DNA from 3 places in the Cupriavidus sp. FW305-26 genome. Region 2 is predicted to be linked to each of the others. Evidence: predicted binding sites of a transcription regulator. Region 2 holds the regulator's gene; each other region holds the start of a gene.
The links. The regulator FNR, encoded in region 2, switches genes on or off when oxygen is low (the NO sensors DNR and NnrR bind a similar motif). The targets are predictions, from matches to a motif close to TTGATNNNNATCAA.

Region 1: a site for FNR is predicted at 3,668-3,681, ahead of AC3WQZ_RS30940 (fatty acid desaturase). Genes of this name have one in related genera too.
Region 3: a site for FNR is predicted at 3,794-3,807, ahead of paaA (1,2-phenylacetyl-CoA epoxidase subunit PaaA). Genes of this name have one in related genera too.

The regions. Positions count from the first base shown of each region.
Region 1 covers NZ_JBYTAH010000084.1:3,434-10,481, reverse strand. Annotated here, with positions in the region: gene xdhC (xanthine dehydrogenase accessory protein XdhC) at 95-1,084, shown strand; gene AC3WQZ_RS30950 (adenosine deaminase) at 1,140-2,195, shown strand; gene guaD (guanine deaminase) at 2,272-3,594, shown strand; gene AC3WQZ_RS30940 (fatty acid desaturase) at 3,780-4,955, shown strand; yybP-ykoY riboswitch at 5,018-5,165, shown strand; gene AC3WQZ_RS30935 (TMEM165/GDT1 family protein) at 5,280-5,855, shown strand; gene AC3WQZ_RS30930 (urate hydroxylase PuuD) at 6,018-7,048, opposite strand, start outside.
Region 2 covers NZ_JBYTAH010000025.1:30,982-38,029, reverse strand. Annotated here, with positions in the region: gene AC3WQZ_RS15700 (sulfite exporter TauE/SafE family protein) at 42-800, opposite strand; gene fnr (fumarate/nitrate reduction transcriptional regulator Fnr) at 879-1,604, shown strand; gene AC3WQZ_RS15690 (hypothetical protein) at 1,668-1,913, opposite strand; gene AC3WQZ_RS15685 (membrane protein) at 1,910-2,119, opposite strand; gene ccoG (cytochrome c oxidase accessory protein CcoG) at 2,149-3,621, opposite strand; gene ccoP (cytochrome-c oxidase, cbb3-type subunit III) at 3,671-4,588, opposite strand; gene AC3WQZ_RS15670 (cbb3-type cytochrome oxidase subunit 3) at 4,591-4,755, opposite strand; gene ccoO (cytochrome-c oxidase, cbb3-type subunit II) at 4,759-5,421, opposite strand; gene ccoN (cytochrome-c oxidase, cbb3-type subunit I) at 5,440-6,888, opposite strand; gene ccoS (cbb3-type cytochrome oxidase assembly protein CcoS) at 7,044-7,048, opposite strand, start outside.
Region 3 covers NZ_JBYTAH010000030.1:39,320-46,367, forward strand. Annotated here, with positions in the region: gene paaE (1,2-phenylacetyl-CoA epoxidase subunit PaaE) at 52-1,128, opposite strand; gene paaD (1,2-phenylacetyl-CoA epoxidase subunit PaaD) at 1,148-1,663, opposite strand; gene paaC (1,2-phenylacetyl-CoA epoxidase subunit PaaC) at 1,669-2,424, opposite strand; gene paaB (1,2-phenylacetyl-CoA epoxidase subunit PaaB) at 2,435-2,716, opposite strand; gene paaA (1,2-phenylacetyl-CoA epoxidase subunit PaaA) at 2,771-3,757, opposite strand; gene paaX (phenylacetic acid degradation operon negative regulatory protein PaaX) at 3,889-4,827, shown strand; gene AC3WQZ_RS17545 (1-aminocyclopropane-1-carboxylate deaminase) at 4,870-5,886, opposite strand; gene AC3WQZ_RS17550 (Lrp/AsnC family transcriptional regulator) at 6,079-6,594, shown strand; gene AC3WQZ_RS17555 (acyl-CoA dehydrogenase family protein) at 6,745-7,048, opposite strand, start outside.

The DNA.
Region 1 (7,048 bases), on a different contig from region 2:
GAAGAAGCAGGCGCGCGCCACCCTTGCGATGACACAGCGCAGGCAGCACCACAGCATCAAGCAGCAACCAGGCAACACCGACAAGGCCCCCGACATGCAGGACGCACCGCTCAAACCCTTCCGCTTCGCCGACGCCGCCCGCATGGTGCGCGCCGGCGTGCCGGCGGCGATGGTCACCATCGTCGAGGTCAAGGGCTCGGCCCCGCGCGAGTTCGGCATCCGCATGCTGGTCAGCGCCGACGACCTGGTCGGCACCATCGGCGGCGGCCACCTGGAGTGGCGCGGCATGGATATCGCGCGCGAGATGCTGGTGCGCGGTGAACAACGCCGGATCGAGCGCATCCCGCTCGGGCCGGCACTGGGCCAGTGCTGCGGCGGCGTGGTGCAGCTCGCATTCGAGGTGCTGGGCGAAGCCGACCTGCACTGGCTTGACGCGGTCGAACGCAATTTCACCGCCGGCAAGGCACTGCAGCGCCAGGTGCCGGCCAGCGGCGCGATCACCCATGGCGACAGCCATGCCGTGACCCCCGGCGTAACGCTGCACGCCGACGGCAGCTGGACCGATACGCTGGTGCCCGACACCATGCACGTGGTGCTGTTTGGCGCGGGCCATGTCGGCCATGCACTGGTCAAGGTGCTGGCCACGCTGCCGTGCCGCGTGCACTGGGTCGACGAGCGCGACACGCTGTTCCCCGGCGGGCTGCCCGACAATGTCGAGGCCGAGGCCAGCGACACGCCCGAAGCGGTAGTGGCGCAGGCGCCCGCGGGCAGCTACTTCCTGGTCATGACGCACAGCCATGCGCTGGACCAGACCCTGTGCGAAGAAATCCTCAAGCGCACCGATTTCGCCTACTTCGGCCTGATCGGCTCCAAGACCAAGCGCGCGCGCTTTGAACACCGCATGGCCGAGCACGGCATCGACCCGGCCCGGTTTGCGGAAATGACATGCCCCATGGGGGTTCCCGGGATTACCGACAAGGCTCCGGCTATGATTGCGGTAGCCATCGTCGCCCAGCTGCTCCAGGTCCGCGAACAGCGCCTTGCCGCGCTGCGTCTGGGCCGCCCGGAGGCGGTGCATCCCTGAACCCGTGCCGCCGGCCCCGCCGGCAGGCACAGAAAAGCCCAGAAACGAGGCCCCCATGACCATCGATGCCGCGCTCGCGGAACAGATCCGCCGCACTCCCAAGGCCGAACTGCATGTGCATATCGAAGGCACGCTTGAGCCGGAACTGATCTTCCGGCTCGCGCAGCGCAACCAGGTGGCGCTGCCCTATCCCAGCGTCGAGGCGCTGCGCGCCGCCTACGCCTTCACCGACCTGCAGTCGTTCCTGGACATCTACTACGCCGGCGCCAGCGTGCTGCTGACCGAGGAAGATTTCTTCGACATGACCATGGACTACGTCAAGCGCGCCGTCGCCGACAACGTCCGCCACGCCGAGATCTTCTTCGATCCGCAGACCCATACCGCGCGCGGCGTGCCCATCGGCGTGGTGATCGACGGCATCGCCGATGCCCTGGCCCAGGCGCGCACCGAATATGACTTCTCCAGCAGCCTGATCCTGTGCTTCCTGCGCCATCTGCCGGAGGAAGACGCCTTCGCCACGCTGGAGGCCGCGCTGCCCTACCGCGACCGCTTTGTCGGCGTGGGCCTGGATTCGTCCGAGCGAGGCAACCCGCCCGAGAAGTTCGCGCGCGTGTTCGCCAGGGCGCGCGAGCTGGGCCTGCACCTGGTGGCCCACGCGGGCGAGGAAGGTCCGGCGCAATACGTCACCGACGCGCTCGACATCCTCAAGGCGCAGCGTATCGACCACGGCGTGCGCGCCATCGACGATCCGGCGCTGGTGGAACGCCTGGCGCGCGAGCGCGTGGCGCTGACCGTGTGCCCGCTGTCGAACGTCAAGCTCAAGGTCTACCCGGACCTGCGCGACCACCCGCTCAAGCGCATGCTCGATGCCGGCGTGGTGATCACGCTGCATTCGGACGATCCTGCCTACTTCGGCGGCTATATGAACGCCAACTGGGAAGCCACCTTCGAGGCGCTGCCGCTGGACGCGGCCGATGCCCACAAGCTTGCCCGCAACAGCTTTGAAGCGGCCTTCCTGCCTGCCATGCAGAAGGCCGAATTCCTGGCGGAAGTCGACCACTTCTGGTCGAGCCCGCCCAAGTCCCCGCCCGCAACGGCCCCAGCGGCCTGAGCGCGGCGCATGCCAATAGCCCGGCCCGCTGCTTGAACCATGCCGTTCCGCGCGGGCCGGCCACAAGAGACACACCATGACGACCAACCCCAAGACTGACTCCCTCACCCGTGCCATTCGCGGCCGCGTGCTGCATTTCCTGCGCGATCCGCAATTCCATGAGGATGCATATCAGTATTGGGACGACGGGGTGCTGATCGTCACCAACGGGCGCATCGCCGCTGCCGGCGACTATACGCAGCTGGCTGCGCGCATTCCGGCCGACGCCGAGATCGTCGACCACCGCGGCAAGCTGATCGTGCCCGGCTTTATCGACACCCACGTGCACTACCCGCAGACCGACATGATCGCGTCGCCGTCGCCGGGCCTGCTGCACTGGCTCGAGACCTACACCTTCCCCGAAGAGCGCCGCTTTGCCGATCCCGACTACGCGCGCGGCGTGGCCGGCTTCTTCACCGAGGAACTGCTGCGCAACGGCACCACCAGCGCGGTGGTCTGGAGCACGGTGCACAAGGCCTCGGCCGAGGCCCTCTTTGCCGAAAGCGAGGCGCGCAACCTGCGCATGGTCACGGGCAAGGTGATGATGGACCGCAACTGCCCGGAATTCCTGCGCGATACGGCCGAGACCGGTGCCCGGGACTCCGCCGACCTGCTCTCGCGCTGGCATAACAAGGGACGCCTGGCCTACGCCATCACACCGCGCTTTGCCCCGACCTCGACCGAGGCGCAGCTGGCCGCCTGCGGCGAGCTGGCGCGCGCCTATCCGGACGCCTTTATCCAGACCCACGTGGCCGAGAACCGCGACGAGGTCAAATGGGTGGCCGAGCTGTTCCCGGACGCGCGCAGCTACCTGGACGTGTACGACCGCTACGGCCTGCTGCGCCCGGGCGCGATGTACGGCCACGCCATCTACCTGGACCAGGACGACCGCCGGCGCCTGGCCGACAGCGGCGCCGCGGTGGCGCATTGCCCCACCTCCAACCTGTTCCTGGGCAGCGGCTTCTATGACTTCCACCAGTCCGACGCCAACCGCCTGAACGTGACGCTGGCCACCGACGTCGGCGGCGGCACCTCGTTCTCGATGTTCCGCACCATGAACGCGGCGCACAAGGTGGCGCGCATGGGCAGCTACTACCTGACCGCGCTGCGCATGTTCTACCTGGCCACCCGTGCCGCGGCCGAGGCGCTGGGCTGGACCGACCGCGTCGGCAGCTTCAGCGTTGGCTGCGAGGCCGATTTCATCGTGCTGGACCCCAAGGCCACGCCGCTGATCGCCCGCCGCAGCAACCGCTCGGAAACGCTGGAAGAAGAGCTGTTCGCCTTTGCCATGCTGGGCGACGACCGCGTCATCGACAGCGTCTATGTGATGGGCGAGGCCGCCCACGTGCCGGCCGCCTGATCCGTCACCTGGCCAGCAGCCGCCCGCCGCCATGCGGCGGGCGCGCTTTTACCGCTTCGCCCCCGCCTCCGGCTTGACGACCGTCAAGGCCGTCTTCGACAAAGCCTTCTAACCTTGCGGTTCCGCCGCGGCCGTTCTGCGCGCCGTGCGCCCTTACCCATCCGACCGCAATCAGAAGGTTCCGCATGACCGCTTTCCAATCCGCCGCTCACGCCCCTGAGCGCGCCAGTGGCCCGCATGACGTGCCCCATGCCGCGCGCAAGGGCGCGCCCAACCACGCCCCGCTGCCGGAGCCGATTGCGCCGGACGCCCCGCTGCCCTCGCGCAAGATCATCCGCGGCTGGCTGATCCCGCTGGGCCAGCGCAGCACGCCGCGCGCACTGCTGCTGTTCGCCTTCGACTACCTGTTGTTCGGCGCCGTGCTGGCCGGCGTGGTGCTGGCGCAGCACTGGGCCGCCAAGCTGGCGCTGGGCGTGCTGGCCGGGCTGATCATCGCGCGCCTGTTTATCATCGGCCACGATGCCTGCCACCAGAGCCTGACCCCGCGCCGCGGCCTGAACAAGTGGCTGGGCCGGCTCACCTTCCTGCCCTCGCTGACGCCGTACAGCCTGTGGGAAGTCGGCCACAACGTGGTGCACCATGGCTATACCAACCTGAAGGGCTTCGACTTCGTCTGGGCGCCCTACTCACTGGAAGAATTCAACGCGCTGCCGCGCTGGCGCCGCGTGATGGAGCGCATCTACCGCACCGGCTTCGGCCCGGGCCTGTACTACCTGGTGGAAATCTGGTGGTGCAAGATGTTCTTCCCCAGCAAGCGCCAGATGGCTACGCGCCGCCCGATCTTCACCGGCGACTGTGTGCTGGTAGCCGCCTTCGGGCTGGCCTGGATCGGCGCGCTGGCGGGCCTGGCGCTGGCCACGGAGCAGTCGGTGTGGTTGCTGACCGGCGCGGGCTTTGTGCTGCCATTCCTGGTCTGGAACGTCACCGTCGGCTTCGTGCTGTATGTGCACCACACCCACACCAGCGTCGCCTGGTATGACACCAAGGCCATGTGGGCCAAGGCACAGCCCTTTGTCTCGACCACCGTGCACCTGCGCTTCCGCCACGGCATCGGCGCGGCGCTGCACCACATCATGGAACACACCGCGCACCACGTCGACATGAGCGTGCCACTGTACCGCCTCAAGCGCGCCCAGGCACTGCTGGAGCACGCGCTGCCGGGCCGCATCATCATCGAGAACTTCTCCTGGCGCTGGTATTTCGATACCGCGCGCCGCTGCAAGCTCTATGACTTCAAGGCCCTGTGCTGGACCGATTTCCGCGGCCGCCAGACCAGCGACAACGCGCCTGTACCCGGCTGAGGGTGCAGGCCTTGTGGCGGGGGCAGGTGGACGCCTCCCCCCCCCCCCCCGCCGCTATAATTGCCGCTTCCATTGGGGAGTAGCCGCCCTGCTCTCACCGCGCCGCGCAATGCGGACTCCGGGGGACAGGGGCGTACGTCAACAGACTTGACCGCTTGCGGTTATGGCGTGCGCAGCTCCGGACCCGCCCGGCCGTACTGATACGGACCCGGCAGCGTCCAGCCTGGCGAGACCGATGACCATACCTTTCTGGCCGGGCCGGGAAAGGTGTGCGTCATTGGCATCTCGCGATGCATTGCGGCCCGGTTACCCCACAAGACCAATATGGAAGCCTTCCTCGTCTCCACAGGCATCGTCGCCCTCGCTGAAATGGGCGACAAGACGCAATTGCTGTCGCTGGTGCTGGCCGCGCGCTACCGCAAGCCCGTTCCCATCATCCTTGGCATCCTGATCGCCACGCTGTTCAACCACGGCTTTGCCGGTGCGCTCGGCGGCTGGATCACGCATGTGCTGGGCGAAAGCCTGCTGCGCTGGATCCTGGGCCTGGGCTTTATCGCAATGGCGGCATGGATGCTGATCCCCGACAAGCTCGACGACGCCGAACAAGCCAGGCCGGTCAAGGGCGCCCTTGGCATCCTCGGCACCACCATCGTGGCCTTCTTCTTTGCCGAGATGGGCGACAAGACCCAGATCGCCACCGTGGCGCTGGCCGCGCGCTTCAGCGATGCGGTGATTGCCGTGGTGGCCGGCACCACCTTCGGCATGATGGTCGCCAATGCGCCGGCGGTCCTGCTTGGCGACAAGTTTGCCAACAAGATGCCGATCGGACTGGTGCACAAGATCGCGGCGGGGATTTTCCTGGTGCTGGGGGTGCTGGCGTTGCTGAATATCGGCGGATAAGTCGCCGAAAAAAAACGGGGCACAAGGCCCCGTTCAAACCCTCGCCGGTCCGGTACTGACGGTTGCCAACTGCACAACCCTCCGGACCGTCGATCACCGATGCTCGGAATTCGCGGGCCGGCGGCACGCGCCGGCCCTGATGCTTTTCAGATCAGGCCACCCTCAGTTGGTGGTCTTGGCACCGCCTTCGAACCACTGGCCCAGCAGGGCGCGTTCGTCGTCGGTGATCTGCGTCACATTGCCCAGCGGCATCGCCTTCTGCTGCACGGCCTGCTGGTAGATCAGCTGCGCGTGGGCCTTGATGTCTTCCGCGGTATCGAGCTTGATGCCCTTGGCTGCGGTCGGCATCATCTTCGGCTGCTCGGCGTGGCACTGCACGCAGCGTGCGTTCATCACTTCCTGCACCTTGGCAAAGCTGACGGCGGTGGCGGCTTCACCACCTTCTGCCTTGGCCACGGCCGGGCGCGGTTGCGGCGCGATCAGCACGGCGACCACGGCCAGCACGGCAACGCCGGCTGCGGGCCAGGCCACGTTGATCTTGCCCTTGTGCTTGAGGATGAAGAACTGGCGGATCAGCACACCGGCGAGCATGATCAGGATCAGCGCGGCCCAGTTGTACTTGTAGCTGTAGGTCATGCTGTAGTGGTTCGACAGCATCGCGAACAGCACCGGCAGCGTGAAGTACGTGTTGTGCACGCTGCGCTGCTTGGCGTTCTTGCCATGGACCGGATCGACCGGCTGGCCCGCACGCAGCGCGGCAACCACCTTGCGCTGGCCCGGGATGATCCACACCAGCACGTTGGCGCTCATGATGGTGGCGATCATCGCACCGGTCAGCAGGAACGCCGCACGGCCCGAGAACAGGTGGCACGCCACGTAGGCAGCCACGGCCACGTAGATCGCCACCAGCACGCCCACGGTCTTGTCGCTCTTGCCGAACACGCGGCAGATCACGTCATAGACCACCCAGCCCGCGGCCAGGTAGGACAGCGCCAGGCCGACCGCCGCGCCGGGCGACATGTCGTAGACGTTCTTGTCGATCAGGAACGTGCTGGCGTTGAACAGGTACAGCACCACCAGCAGGCCGAAGCCGGTCATCCACGTGGAATACGACTCCCAGTAGAACCAGTGCAGGTTCTCAGGCAGCGTCTTGGGTGCGGTCAGGTATTTCTGCGGGTTGTAGAAACCGCCGC
Region 2 (7,048 bases):
CGCCTGCAACCATCATCCGTTGCCGGCGCAGCGCCGGCGCCTCAGAACACCAGGCAGAATCCATGCTCGGCCAGCGAATGTGGCAACAGCACCGCTCGCGCAATGCCAAGGCCGCCGAACGCCATTACCGCCAGGCCGGCCCCCAGGCGCACGCCGGGACGTCGCGACAGCGTACGCAAATAGCCTGACAGGCCGGAGAGCACCAGCAGGTTAGGCAGTGTGCCGAGCCCGAACACGCCCATCACGAGTGCGCCGGACGCCGCATTGCCCGCCAGCAGCGCGAGCGTGAGCGCCCCATAGACCATGCCGCACGGCACCAGCCCCCACGCCAGGCCCACGCCGTATCGCCGCGTCAGGCCGCCGCGTGCGCGCACAAAGGACGGCATGCCGCGTGCCACGCCACCCAGCCGGCGCGCCACCGCTGCGCTGGCACGCGACGCCAGCCGCTCCAGCCAGTCGACGGTAAACGTGTTGCCGCGCAGCAACCGCCAGCCCGACCACAGCAGCATGACGCTGCCCGCGCCGAACAGCCAGCGCTGCACCGGCAGATAGTCCTGTTTCCACGCCGAAGCACCGACCGCGCCTAGCGCGGCCCCAAGCAGCATATAGGTCGAGATCCGGCCTAGGTGCATTATCAGCAACTCGCCGAGCCAGGCGGCACGGCTGGGCACCAGACTGATCGTCGCCGCCGCGCCGTGACGCTGCTCCACGGCCAGCGCCACGCCGCCGCACATGGCGGCGCAGTGGACCCCGCCCAGCAAAGCCAGCAGAAAAACGCTGATCAGTACGCCAAGTGTCAATTCTCACTCCCTACCACATCACATCGCACGGTAAAATGCCGTTATCGCGCCCTCGCTGCCATTTCTAGCAGGTTCCAATTGCTCACCTCCATTCCCATTACCGAGATGTCACCACGCTGCTCCACCTGTGCGATGGGGCAGCTGTGCCTTCCGGTCGGCATGTCGCAGCAAGACCTCGCCAAGATGGACACGCTGGTTCAGGAACGCATCCGTGTGCACAAGGGTGAAACCCTGTATCGCATGGGCGATCCACTCACCGCGGTCTATGCCGTGCGCTTTGGCACGCTCAAGACCCACGTCACCACTGAAGACGGCCGCTCGCAGATTACCGGCTTCCACCTGCCCGGCGAAATTGTCGGTCTCGACGGGCTGGGCGAGATGCAGCATGCCTCCGATGCCGCCGCGCTGGAGGACACGGAAGTCTGCGTGGTCCGCATGAGCGAGTTGCAGTCCCTGTCGGCAGACCTGCCGTCGCTGCAGCAGCAGTTCCTGCGCCTGATGGGCAAGGAAATCACGCATGACCAACTGATGCTGGTCACGCTGGGCTCGATGCGCGCCGAGGAACGGCTTGCCGCCTTCCTGATCAACCTCTCTGAGCGCCTGTCGGCACGCGGCTATTCGGCGTCCGAGTTCGTGATGCGCATGAGCCGCGAAGAGATCGGCAGCTACCTGGGCCTGAAGCTCGAAACCGTCAGCCGCCTGTTCTCCCGCTTTGCCGAAGCCGGCCTGATCCAGATTCGCCAGCGCCACGTCAAGCTCGTGGACATCGACGGCATCAAGCAGCTCTACAGCCGCTCCTGCTAAGCGGCCAAGGCGCTGCCAGGCACCGCATGCGGACATGGCAGCGCAGACCTCACACCGATCCGCTTATTCCAGTTCGTCGGTATCGCTGAGCCGCGTCGGCATGGTGTAGAGCGTCAGTCCGCTGGACAACGCGCAGAACACCCAGGCCATCAGGAAGCCAACGGTGTAGACCGATTCGCGGGACGCTTCGATCGGCTGGCCGAAGAAGTTCAGGTCACCGGGATCCACCACCGAAAACACCGTCGCGGTCGCGAACCCGGCCATCAGGAACGCCGGCCAGAGTACCCACATCAGCCAGCGCAACCTCATGGCTGCCTCACAGCGGCAGCCTTGGGCGGCGCGGCGTCGGCCTTCTCGACCACCAGGCCATGGCGCGTTGCACCCTGCACCGGCATGTCCGGATGCGTGGATGCCAGCCAGATCGTCACGCCACACGCCACCATCGCCACCAGCGGGCCGCTCATCAACAGCCACGGCCACGGCTCCTTCCACCACGGATTGCCTTGCTGACTCATCTTGCCCCCTTCATCTTGACGACCTAGCTTCACAAATCGCGCGGCACGATGAAACTGGTGGATTGCCGGATTTCGGCATGCCCCCGCTCCGTGCCTTCGCTCGTCACCGTCACGTTGATCTTGTGCGTGCCCTGCGCCGCGGCCTCGATCGGCACGCGGATCCGGATCGGCAGCAACCGGTTGGACGTCGGCGCCAGCGATTCGGCCTGCTTGTCGTATTCCACGGTCAGGTTCTTCAGTTCGTCGCTGTCGGCGCGCACGCTGATCTGCATCGGCGCTTCGGTGGTGTTGATCAGCTGCAGGCGATAGACATTCTCGATCCAGCGGCCTTCCACTTCACGGCCGAGCGCACCACGGTCGCGGATGATGTCGACCTTCAGCGGCGTGCGCAGCGCGATCGAAGCCATGAACCCGGCCAGCAACGCCACCCAGATCACGGAATAAATGACCACGCGCGGGCGCAGCAGGCGCTTGCGTGATGCCGCCGCGGACAAGCCCTTGCGCATCGCGTTTTCCGAGGTGTACCGGATCAGGCCGCGCGGATATTCCATCTTGTCCATGACCTGGTCGCAGGCGTCGATGCAGGCGCCGCAGCCGATGCACTCGTACTGCAGGCCGTCGCGGATATCGATGCCCGTCGGGCACACCTGCACGCAGATGCTGCAGTTGACGCAGTCGCCAAGCCCCGCCTTGTGGTGGTCGGTCTTGCGCGACCGACTTCCGCGCGGCTCGCCGCGGCCGACGTCGTAGGTCACGACATAGGTATCGCGATCCACCATCACGCTCTGGAAACGCGCATACGGGCACATGTACTTGCACACCTGCTCGCGCATGAAGCCCGCATTGCCCCAGGTGGCGAACGCGTAGAACAGCATCCAGAACGACTGCCACGGCCCCAGCGACAGGCTGAGCACCTCGCCGCCCAGTTCGCGGATCGGTGCGAAATAGCCGATGAAGGTAAAGCCGGTCCAGAGCGCAATCAGCACCCACAGGAAGTGCTTGGTCGCCTTGAGACGGAACTTGCGCAGGCTCCACGGATCGCCATCGAGCCGGATGCGGGCGATGCGGTCGCCTTCGACCCGCCGCTCGATCCACATGAAGATCTCGGTGTAGACCGTCTGCGGACAGGCATAGCCGCAGAACAGCCGCCCCGCGATCGCCGTGAACAGGAACAGCGCCAGCGCCGAGATGACCAGCAGCACCGCCAGGTAGATGACGTCCTGCGGCCACAGCACCAGCCCGAAGATGTAGAACTTGCGCTCGCCAAGGTCAAACAGCACGGCCTGGCGGCCATTCCATTGGAGCCAGGGCGTGCCGTAGTAGATCAGCTGGGTCAGGATCACCAGCCAGACCCGCCAGCTGGAGAATGCGCCCGTCACCGAGCGCGGGTAGATCTTGCGGCGGACCTCGTAGAGCGTTTCGTCAGAGGTCTCGCCCGGCGCAGCGGCCGACCGTTGCAGGTCGGCCGCCCGGGCCATTTCTTCGGTCCCGGGTGCGTTCATGGGCATGCTCTCCCGCGAGCTGCCAGCGCCCGCTCACATGAGTCGTCGGTCATTGCCCGGCTCCGCCCCCAGTATTGGACAGACCCCAGACATAGGCCGTCAGCATCCGGATGCGTTCAGGCGTCAGGATCTCCTCATGCGCAGGCATGTGGTTGTTATGGCCCTTCAGGATTGCGTCGACGATACTGCCTTCCGAGCTGCCATACAGCCAGACGTTGTCCGCCAGGTTGGGCGCGCCGAGCGCCTGGTTGCCCTTGCCGCCGGCGCCGTGGCATGCCACGCAGGTCGTCTTGAAGGCGCCCTCGCCACGCGACGCACGGATCGGGTCCGACGACAGGCCCGACAGCGAGCGCACGTATTGCGCCACGTCGCCCGCCTGCTTGGCGTCGATGGCCGCGGCAAACGGCGGCATCACGCCATTGCGGCCCTTGGTGATGGTCTGCTGGATGATGTCGGGTTCGCCACCATAGAGCCAGTCGCTGTCTGTCAGGTTCGGAAAGCCGCGGCTACCGCGCGCGTCCGAGCCGTGGCATTGTGCGCAGTAGTTCAGGAACAGGCGCTGGCCGATCTCGCGCGCCTGCGGATCCGCCGCCACCTGCTTGACGTCCATCTTCAGGTACTTGGAGTAGATCTCGTTCTGCATTTTCTCCTGCGCCGCGCGGTGCGCGGCAAGTTCGCCCTGCGTGGAGAACTTCAGCACGCCGGCATACGAACCCAGTCCCGGATACAGCACCAGGTAGGCCAGGCTGAAGATGCAGGCCAGCAGGAACATCCACATCCACCAGCGCGGCAACGGGTTGTTCAGCTCGCGCAGGTCACCGTCCCAGACATGGCCGGTGTCTTCAGTGCCGCCGGCGGTCTTGGCGACCTTGCGTTGCGAGAACAGCAGCCACACGCACCAGACGATGCCGATGAGCGCGATAGCGGCAATGTAATAACTCCAGAATTCGGAAATGAAATCGCTCATGGCTAGGTGTTCCGGCTCGATGTTGTCGTGGTTTCGTCAGGCAGCGCGAACGGCAGCATGGCGGATTCCCGGTTAGCGGCCTGCCGGCCGGCGGACCAGGCCCACCAGCAGATCCCCAGGAAGACGACCATCGACACGACGGTCGCAATGGCAGTGATCATGGCCATGGCTTACTCCTTGGGTGCCGCAGCCGCGGCGGAATCCACGCGGACGTTGCGGCGGTTGGTGCCCAGGCCTTGCAGGTAGGCAACCAGCGCATCTTCTTCGGTCTTGCCCTTGAGCTCGTCCGGCGCCTTGGCGATCTCGGCATCCGTGTACGGCACGCCCAGGCGCACCAGCGCGCGCATGCGGGCCTGGATGTCGTTGGTGGGCAGCTCGGCCTTTTCCAGCCACGGGTACGATGGCATCACGGATTCCGGCACCACGTCGCGCGGATTGCGCAGGTGGATGCGCTGCCAGTCATCCGAGTAGCGACCGCCCACGCGCGCCAGGTCGGGACCGGTGCGCTTGGAGCCCCACAGGAACGGGTGGTCGTAGACCGACTCGCCCGCCGTGGAGAAGTGGCCGTAGCGCTCGGTCTCGGCCTGCAGCGTGCGGACCTGCTGCGAGTGGCAGCCGACGCAGCCTTCACGGATATAGATATCGCGGCCCATCAGCCGCAGCGGCGAATACGGGGTGATGCCCGGATCCGGCTCGGTGGTGGAGTGCTGGAAGAACAGCGGCACGATCTGGACCAGACCCGCAATGCTGACCACGAGGATCGTGCAGATGATCAGCCAGCCGATGTTCTTCTCCAGCGTTTCGTGGGAAAAGAAGCGTTGTTTGTCGGACATCTTTCTATCCTGGATTGATCAGTGGGCAGAGGCAGTGATGCTGGCCGGAATCGGCGCATCCACGGCGGGCTTGCCGACGATGGTCTTGAGCACGTTGTAGGCCATCAGCAGCATGCCGGACAGGAAGCACAGGCCACCCAGCAAGCGAATCAGGTAGAACGGGTACTTGGCCTTGACCGCTTCGACGAAGGCATAGGTCAGCGTGCCGTCAGGCTGCGTGGCGCGCCACATCAGGCCTTCCATCACCCCGGCGATCCACATCGAGGCGATATACAGCACCACGCCAATGGTCGCGATCCAGAAGTGCCACTCGATCAGCCGGACGCTGTACATCTGCTTCTCGCCGAACAGACGCGGAATCAGGTAGTAGAGCGAGCCGATCGAGATCATCGCAACCCAGCCCAGCGCGCCCGAGTGCACGTGACCGATGGTCCAGTCCGTGTAGTGCGAGAGCGCGTTGACGGTCTTGATCGACATCATCGAGCCTTCGAACGTGGCCATGCCGTAGAACGACAGCGCCACCACCAGGAACTTCAGGATGGGGTCGGTGCGCAGCTTGTGCCAGGCCCCCGACAGGGTCATGATGCCGTTGATCATGCCGCCCCACGACGGCGCCAGCAGGATCAGCGAGAACACCATGCCCAGCGACTGTGCCCAGTCCGGCAGCGCGGTGTACTGCAAGTGGTGCGGGCCGGCCCACATGTAGGTGAAGTTCAGCGCCCAGAAGTGGACGATGGACAGGCGGTAGGAGTAGATCGGGCGCTCGGCCTGCTTGGGAATGAAGTAGTACATCATCCCCAGGAAGCTGGTGGTCAGGAAGAAGCCCACGGCGTTATGGCCGTACCACCACTGGATCATCGCGTCCTGCACGCCGGCATAGGCCGAGTAGGACTTCCACAGCGACACCGGCATCTCGATGTTGTTGACGATGTGCAGCAGCGCGATGGTCAGGATGTAGGCGCCGAAGAACCAGTTGGCGACGTAGATATGCCGGGTCTTGCGCTTGACGATGGTGCCGAAGAACACGATCGCGTAGGCCACCCAGACCGCGGTGATCAGCAGGTCGATCGGCCATTCCAGTTCCGCGTATTCCTTGGAGCTGGTGATCCCCAGCGGCAGCGTGATGGCGGCGGCGACGATGACCAGTTGCCAGCCCCAGAACGTGAACGCGGCCAGCGGGCCGCAGAACAGGCGGGCCTGGCAGGTGCGCTGGACCACGTAGTACGAGGTCGCGAACAGCGCGCTGCCGCCGAAGGCGAAGATCACCGCATTGGTATGCAACGGCCGCAGCCGGCCAAACGACAGCCAGGGTGTGTTGAAGTTGAGTTCGGGCCAGATCAGCTGTGCTGCCAGCAGCACGCCGACGGCCATGCCGACGATCCCCCAGACTACCGTCATGACAGCGAACTGTCTTACGACGCCGTAATTGAAGGTGTCGACGCGTGAAGACGCGGCAGTGACATCCATTCAGACCCCCAAAGCTTAGAGAAAAGAAAAAACCTACTGACAGTGTGACTTTAGAAAAACCATGCTGCGTGTGCGTTGATCTTTATCAAGTCGCTCAGGGCATGCATGGAACCTGCGTGCTGGGCCCCGGTCGGAGGGCGCGCCGCGCGGCGGGTTCATG
Region 3 (7,048 bases), on a different contig from region 2:
TGGTTTGCGTATGGTTCGGGATGGCGGCAAGGGATTGCCGCGGGAAGCGCTTCAGGTTTCCTGGTCGAAGTCGATCACCAGCCTGTCGCTGACGGCGTAGCTCTGGCAGCTGAGGATGAAGCCGCGCGCGACTTCGTAGTCCTCCAGCGCAAAGTTGACGTCCATGTCGACCTCGCCTTCGATGCGCTTGCAGCGGCAGGTCGAGCAGACCCCGCCCTTGCATGAGTAAGGCAGCTCGATGCCTTGCGCCAGCGCGGCATCCAGCACCGTCTCCTTGTTCTTCTCCAGCGTGAAGGAGCGCGTGCGGCCGTCCTGGATCACCGTGACCTCGCACTGCTGCTGCCCCACCTGCTTGTGCGCATGCGCCGCCGGGCGGGCCGCGGGAATGCTGGTGGCAAACAGCTCGCGCTTGATGCGGGCCTTGTCCACGCCGTTGTCGAGCAGCGCCTGCGACACCTCTTCCATCATCGAGTGCGGGCCGCAGATAAAGGCGATGTCGATGTCCTGCGGCTTGACCCAGTGCTTGAGCAAGGCATTGACCTTCTCGCCGTCGATGCGGCCGTTGAACAGGTCGATATCCAGCTGCTCGCGGCTGAGCACGAACACCAGGTTGAAGCGCTGCAGGTAGGTGTCCTTCAGGTCTTCCAGCTCTTCCTTGAACAGCACCGAAGACGAGGCGCGGTTGCCGTAGAACAGCGTGAAGCGGCTCTGGGGCTCGGCCTCCAGCGTAGTCTTGATGATCGACAGCATCGGCGTGATGCCGCTGCCGGCGGCGAAGGCCACGTAGTGCCTCGCCTGCGTGGCAGACAGCGGCACGTGGAAGTGGCCGGATGGCGGCATCACTTCCAGCTTCATGCCGGGCTGCAGTTGTTCGTTGGCCCAGTTGGAGAACAGGCCGCCGTCGACGCGCTTGATCGCGACGCGCAGCTGCGCGTCCTGCACCGCCGAGCAGATCGAGTACGAGCGGCGCACGTCCTCGCCGCCGATGCCGGTGCGCAGCGTCAGGTGCTGGCCCTGGATGTAGCGGTAGGTGTCGGCCAGTTCATCCGGCACGGCAAAGGTCACGGCCACGGCATCGCGGGTTTCGCGGGTGACCGAGGCCACGGTCAGTTCATGGAATTTGCTCATCTCACTACCCCGGTCAGGCTCAGTGCGCCTTGAAGTAATCGAACGGTTCCTTGCAGTCGCCGCAGCGGTACAGGGCCTTGCAGGCGGTCGAGCCGAACTGGCTCACCAGCCGCGTGTGCCGCGAGCCGCAGTGCGGGCACGCCACCACCAGCGCCGGCGCCGCCTTGCGGCTGATGCCGCTGATGTCGATCACCTGCTGGGCCGGCGGCGCAATGCCGTAGCCGCCCAGGCTGGCCTTGCCGCGCGGCGTCATCCAGTCGGTGGTCCAGGCCGGCGCCAGCTGCGTGCGCACGCGCACGCTGGCAATGCCCTGCGCAGCCAGCGTGCGCTCGATCTCCTCCCGGATCACGGTCATGGCCGGGCAGCCGGAGTACGTCGGGGTGATGGTGACGACGCAGGCGTCGTCCTCCCATGCCACGTCGCGCACAATGCCGAGATCCACCACCGAGATCACCGGGATCTCGGGATCGGGCACCGTATCGAGCCAGGTCCAGACCTGCCCGAGCGCCGGGCGTGCGATCGCTTGCGCAGTCATGGCGTTCACCAGCTGGCGCCCGGATAGGCGCGCTGCAGGAACTGCATTTCGGCCAGCAGGTAGCCGAGGTGTTCGGTATGGCGGCCGTGGCGGCCGCCGCTTTGCGACCACGTGCCCGCAGGCAGCTGCAGCGTGGCTTCTTCCAGCACCGCGGCCACGTGGCGCTGCCACGGTTCGGCCAGTGATGCGGGATCCGGCACCAGGCCGGCCTGCACCAGCGCGGCGTCGCCCGCGTCGGACTCGAACAGCTCATCGCTGAACATCCACAGGTCGTTGAAGGCATCCTGCATGCGGCGGTGGCTCTCTTCGCTGCCGTCGCCCAGGCGCACCACCAGGTCGGCGCTGCGGCGCACGTGGTAGGTCACTTCCTTGAGCGACTTGGCGGCGATCTCGGCGATGCGGGCATCGGTCGAGCGCTGCAGCCCGTCGAGCAGGAAGTAGTGCCAGGTGTCGAACAGGAACTGCCGCGCCAGCGTATCGGCATAGCTGCCGTTGGGCTGCTCCACCAGCAGCGGGTTGCGGAACTGGTGCGCGTCGCGCAGGTAGGCCATCTGGTCGGCGCTGCGGCCGGCGCCCTCCACTTCCGCGGCGTAGCCCAGCCACAGCCGGGTCTGGCCGATCAGGTCGAGCGCGACATTGGTCAGCGCGATGTCCTCTTCCAGCGCCGGGCCGCGGCCGCACCATTCCGACAGGCGCTGGCCAAGGACCAGCGTGGCGTCGCCGAGGCGCAGCAGGTATTCGAGCTTGTGGTTGTCCATCATGCGGGCCGTATCAGATGTGCTTGACGGCTTCCGGCATCGGGAAGAACGTCGGGTGGCGGTAGACCTTGCTGTTGGCCGGCTCGAACAGCGGGCCCTTGTCGCCGGGGCTGCTGGCGACCACGTCGCCGGCCTTCACCACCCAGACGCTGACGCCCTCGTTGCGGCGCGTATAGACGTCACGCGCGTTGTTGATCGCCATTTCGCCGTCGGGCGCGTGCAGGCTGCCCACGTGCTTGTGGGCCAGGCCGTGCTGGCTGCGGATAAAGATCTCCCAAAGCGGCCACTCTTTCATGGCAACCTCCTGTGTCATTGCGTTGGATGGATGGCGGCGCCGGGCGCCGCGGGGTCACGCGGCGGCGCGCTGGGCCTGCTTGTCGGCGTGGGTCACCAGGGCATCGCGGAACCACGCGCCCTCTTCCCAGGCCTTGACGCGGGTGCGCAGGCGGTCGCGGTTGCAGGGGCCGTTGCCCTGGATGACGTTGTAGAACTCGGACCAGTCGATCTCGCCGAAGTCATAGTGGCCGCGCTCCTCGTTCCACTTCAGTTCGGGATCCGGAATGGCCAGGCCCAGGTACTCTGCCTGCGGCACGGTCTGGTCGACCATCTTCTGGCGCAGCTCGTCATTGGAGAACAGCTTGATGCGCCATTGCATGGATTGCGCGCTGTTGGGCGAATCGCCGTCGGACGGGCCGAACATCATCAGCGCCGGCCACCACCAGCGATTGAGCGCGTCCTGCGCCATCTGCTTCTGCTCGGGGGTGCCGTTGCACAGCGACAGCAGGATGTCGTAGCCCTGGCGCTGGTGGAACGACTCTTCCTTGCACACGCGCACCATGGCGCGCGCATAGGGCCCGAACGAGCAGCGGCACAGCGGCACCTGGTTGATGATGGCCGAGCCGTCGACCAGCCAGCCGATCATGCCGATGTCGGCCCAACTCAGCGTCGGGTAGTTGAAGATGCTGGAATACTTGGCCTTGCCGGTGTGCAGGTCGCCCAGCATCTGGTCGCGCGACACGCCCAGGGTCTCGGCCGCGCTGTAGAGATACAGGCCATGGCCGGCCTCATCCTGGATCTTGGCCAGCAAGACTGCCTTGCGCTCCAGCGTCGGCGCGCGGGTGACCCAGTTGCCTTCCGGCAGCTGGCCCACGATCTCGGAATGGGCATGCTGCGAGATCTGGCGGACCAGGGTCTTGCGATAGGCCTCCGGCATCCAGTCCTTGGCCTCGATCTTGATCCCGGCATCGACGCGCGCCTGGAACTCGCGCTCCTGCGGCTCCATTTCTTCCATGGCGCGAAGCCTCGTCGCTCCTGTCTCCACCAGCTGTGCGTACATCCTTTGCTCCGCTCTTGGTTGCTCTGAATCGGGGTCTTGACCTGCATCAACATCGTCAGTTGCAACGGATGGTAGTGATACAATTTGATTCAATCAATCTGCATTTGTGTATCACTTCAGGGAGCGGGCCGATGGCGACGCCAGGCACAGATCCGGTTTCTCCCCGCGTGGCGCGGCTGGCACGCGGGCTGAAGCTGGGCGCCAATTCCATGCTGGTGACCTTGTTCGGCGATGTGGTGGCGCCGCGGCCGCAGGCCATCTGGCTGGGCAGCCTGATCCGGCTGGCGGCGCCGTTCGGCATCAATGACCGGCTGGTGCGCACCGCCACCTTCCGCCTTACCGCCGACGACTGGCTGGCCGCGACCAGGATGGGGCGGCGCAGCTACTACGGGCTGTCAGACGCCGGTTTGCAGCGTGTACTGCACGCCGGCAAGCGCATCTATGCGGGCGAGGCATCCGAATGGGACGGCCGCTGGACCCTGGTGATGGTGCGCGGTGACGTACGCGCCACGGTCCGGCAGAAGCTGAAGCGGGAATTGCTGTGGGAGGGCTTCGGCGCCATCGCGCCAGGGGTGATGGCCCACCCCCAAGCGGACCTCGCCTCGCTGCGCGAAATCCTCCAGGCCGCACGCGCGCAGGACGATGTGGCGGTGATGGAGGCAAGCAGCCTCGAGGCGTTTTCCATCCGGCCACTGCAGGCGCTGATGCACCAGACCTTCAAGCTCGGCGACGTGGCCGCTGCCTGGCAGGCACTGCTGCGCCGCTTTGCGCCGCTGGCCGAAGAGGCCGCCGGGCTTGCTCCGGCCGATGCTTTCTTCGTGCGGACGCTCCTGGTGCACGAATACCGGCGTGTGCTGCTGCGCGACCCCAACCTGCCCGAAGCGATGCTGCCGCAAGACTGGCCCGGCCGCACCGCGCGCGGCTTGTGCCACACCCTGTACGGGGCGCTGCTAGACGCCAGCGAAGACTACCTGCACCGCGTGGTGGAAGCGGCGGACGGTTCGCTGCACGATGCCAACCGGAGCCTGCGCCTGCGCTTTGGGGCGGGCGCGCAGGCGGGCAACGATTAACCGGGCATCCGGGGAATCCCGGCTGCGCACCTGCGCATGGAATCACCCGTCCTTGAACAGGAAGCTGTAGGCGTTCAGTGCCGGCACCCCGCCGAGGTGCGCAAAGAGGACTTTCGATCCTTGCGGAAACTCGCCGCGACGGACCATGTCGATCATGCCCTGCATGGACTTGCCCTCATAGACCGGGTCCGTCATCATGCCCTCCAGCCTGGCGCTGAGGCGGATGGCTTCCAGGGTGCCGGCCGAAGGCAGGCCGTATTCGGGTCCGCCATAGCGGGTGTCCAGCACCACGTCCGCTTCAGTGATGTCGCGGCCGAGGCCGACCAGCTCCGCGGTATGGCGGGCGATGCGCAGGATCTGCGCGCGCGTCGGTTCCGGCTTGGCCGATGCATCGATGCCGATGACCCGGTCCGCGCGGCCGTCGGCAGCGAATCCGACCACCATGCCCGCCTGCGTGCTGCCGGTGACCGAGCAGACCACGATGTAGTCGAACCTGAAGCCGAGTCCGGCTTCCTGCTCCCGCACTTCCTCGGCGAAGCCTACGTAGCCGAGACCGCCGAGCGGATGCTCCGAGCAGCCTGCCGGAATCGGGTAGGGCTTGCCGCCCGCCTTGCGCACGCTCTCCATGGCTTCTTCCCAGCTGGGGCGAATACCGATGTCGAAGCCTTCGCTGACCAGGCGCACGTCGGCCCCCATGATGCGCGACATCTGGATGTTGCCCACGCGGTCATAAACCGCGTCGGAGTAGTTGACCCAGTTCTCCTGCACCAGCACGCACTTCAGCCCCAGGTGGGCCGCGATGGCGGCAACCTGGCGCGTGTGGTTCGACTGGATCCCGCCGATCGAGACCAGCGTATCGGCGCCCTGCGCCAGCACGTCTGGAATGACGTATTCGAGCTTGCGCGTCTTGTTGCCGCCAAAGGCGAGCCCGCTGTTGCAGTCGTCGCGCTTGGCATAGAGCTCGACCTTGCCACCCAGGCTTTCGCTCAGCCGCGATAGCGGATGGATCGGCGTCGGGCCGAAGGTCAGGGAATGACGCGGAAATTGCTTCAGGTTCATGACTGGCTCCAGGTTGCGGTTGGCATGCGGGCGCCTTGCAGCCGCAAAGCCCGGCATTCGCACGGACGCCGCGCGACGCCGCATCTGGAATCATCATAAGAAGGCTGGGACGAAAGGTGCTTGCAAATATCTGCGACTTCTTGCACGATAAAAAGCCAGGAAGCACCATGAAATTTTCTTTATTTCGTAGAAATGGCGACATCCAGAATAAAATTTCGTGCGAAATCCGAGACCTCCGCGCAGCCCGCGCCGGTGCTGGATCGCACGGACAAGGCCATCCTGCGCGCCTTGCAGCGCGATGCGTCCATTTCCAACCTGGCCCTGGCGGGCAAGGTCAGCCTCAGCCCGCCCGCGTGCCTGCGCCGCGTGGAACGCCTGAAGGCAGATGGCCTGATCCGCGGCGTCGTGGCGCTGCTGAACCCGGCTCCGCTGGACGCAGGAATGCTGGTCATCATCGGGGTCGTGCTGGACAGGTCCACGCCCGAGTCGTTTGCCGCCTTTGAGAAAGCGGCGCAGAAGGTATCAGGCTGTATGGAATGCCATGAAGTCACCGGCGAGTTCGACTACATCATGATGCTCAGGACCAAGGACAGCGAGAGCTTCAACCGCCTCCACGCGGAGCAGTTGCTCTACCTGCCGGGCGTGCGGCAGATTCGCTCGTTCATGGTGCTCAAGCAGGTGCTGTCGACGACGCAGTTTCCGATTTGAGGATCGGGCTGGATCCGGCTGCGCGGGCGAAGAGAGGAGACAGGGAGGGGAATTCGGGGCCTGGGCGAAGCAGGAACCCCGGCGCCGTTGCTGCCGGGGTTCCATCTGGCCAGCCCCTTGAATATTGGGGGCTGGCGCGCCGTCCATCGCTCAGAATGAGCGCGGCAGGCCCAGGACGTGTTCGGCGACGAAAGAGTAGATCAGGTTGGTGGAGATCGGTGCCACCTGGTACAGCCGCGTTTCCCGGAACTTGCGCTCCACGTCGTATTCGCAGGCAAAGCCGAAACCACCGTGGAACTGCAGGCAGGCGTTGCCGGCTTCCCAGCTCGCCTTGGCCGCCAGGTACTTGGCCATGTTGGCCTGGGCCCCCATGGGCTCGTGCTTGTCAAACAGCTCACAGGCTTTCCAGCGCATCAGGTTTGCCGCTTCCAGTTCGATAAAGGACTCGGCGATC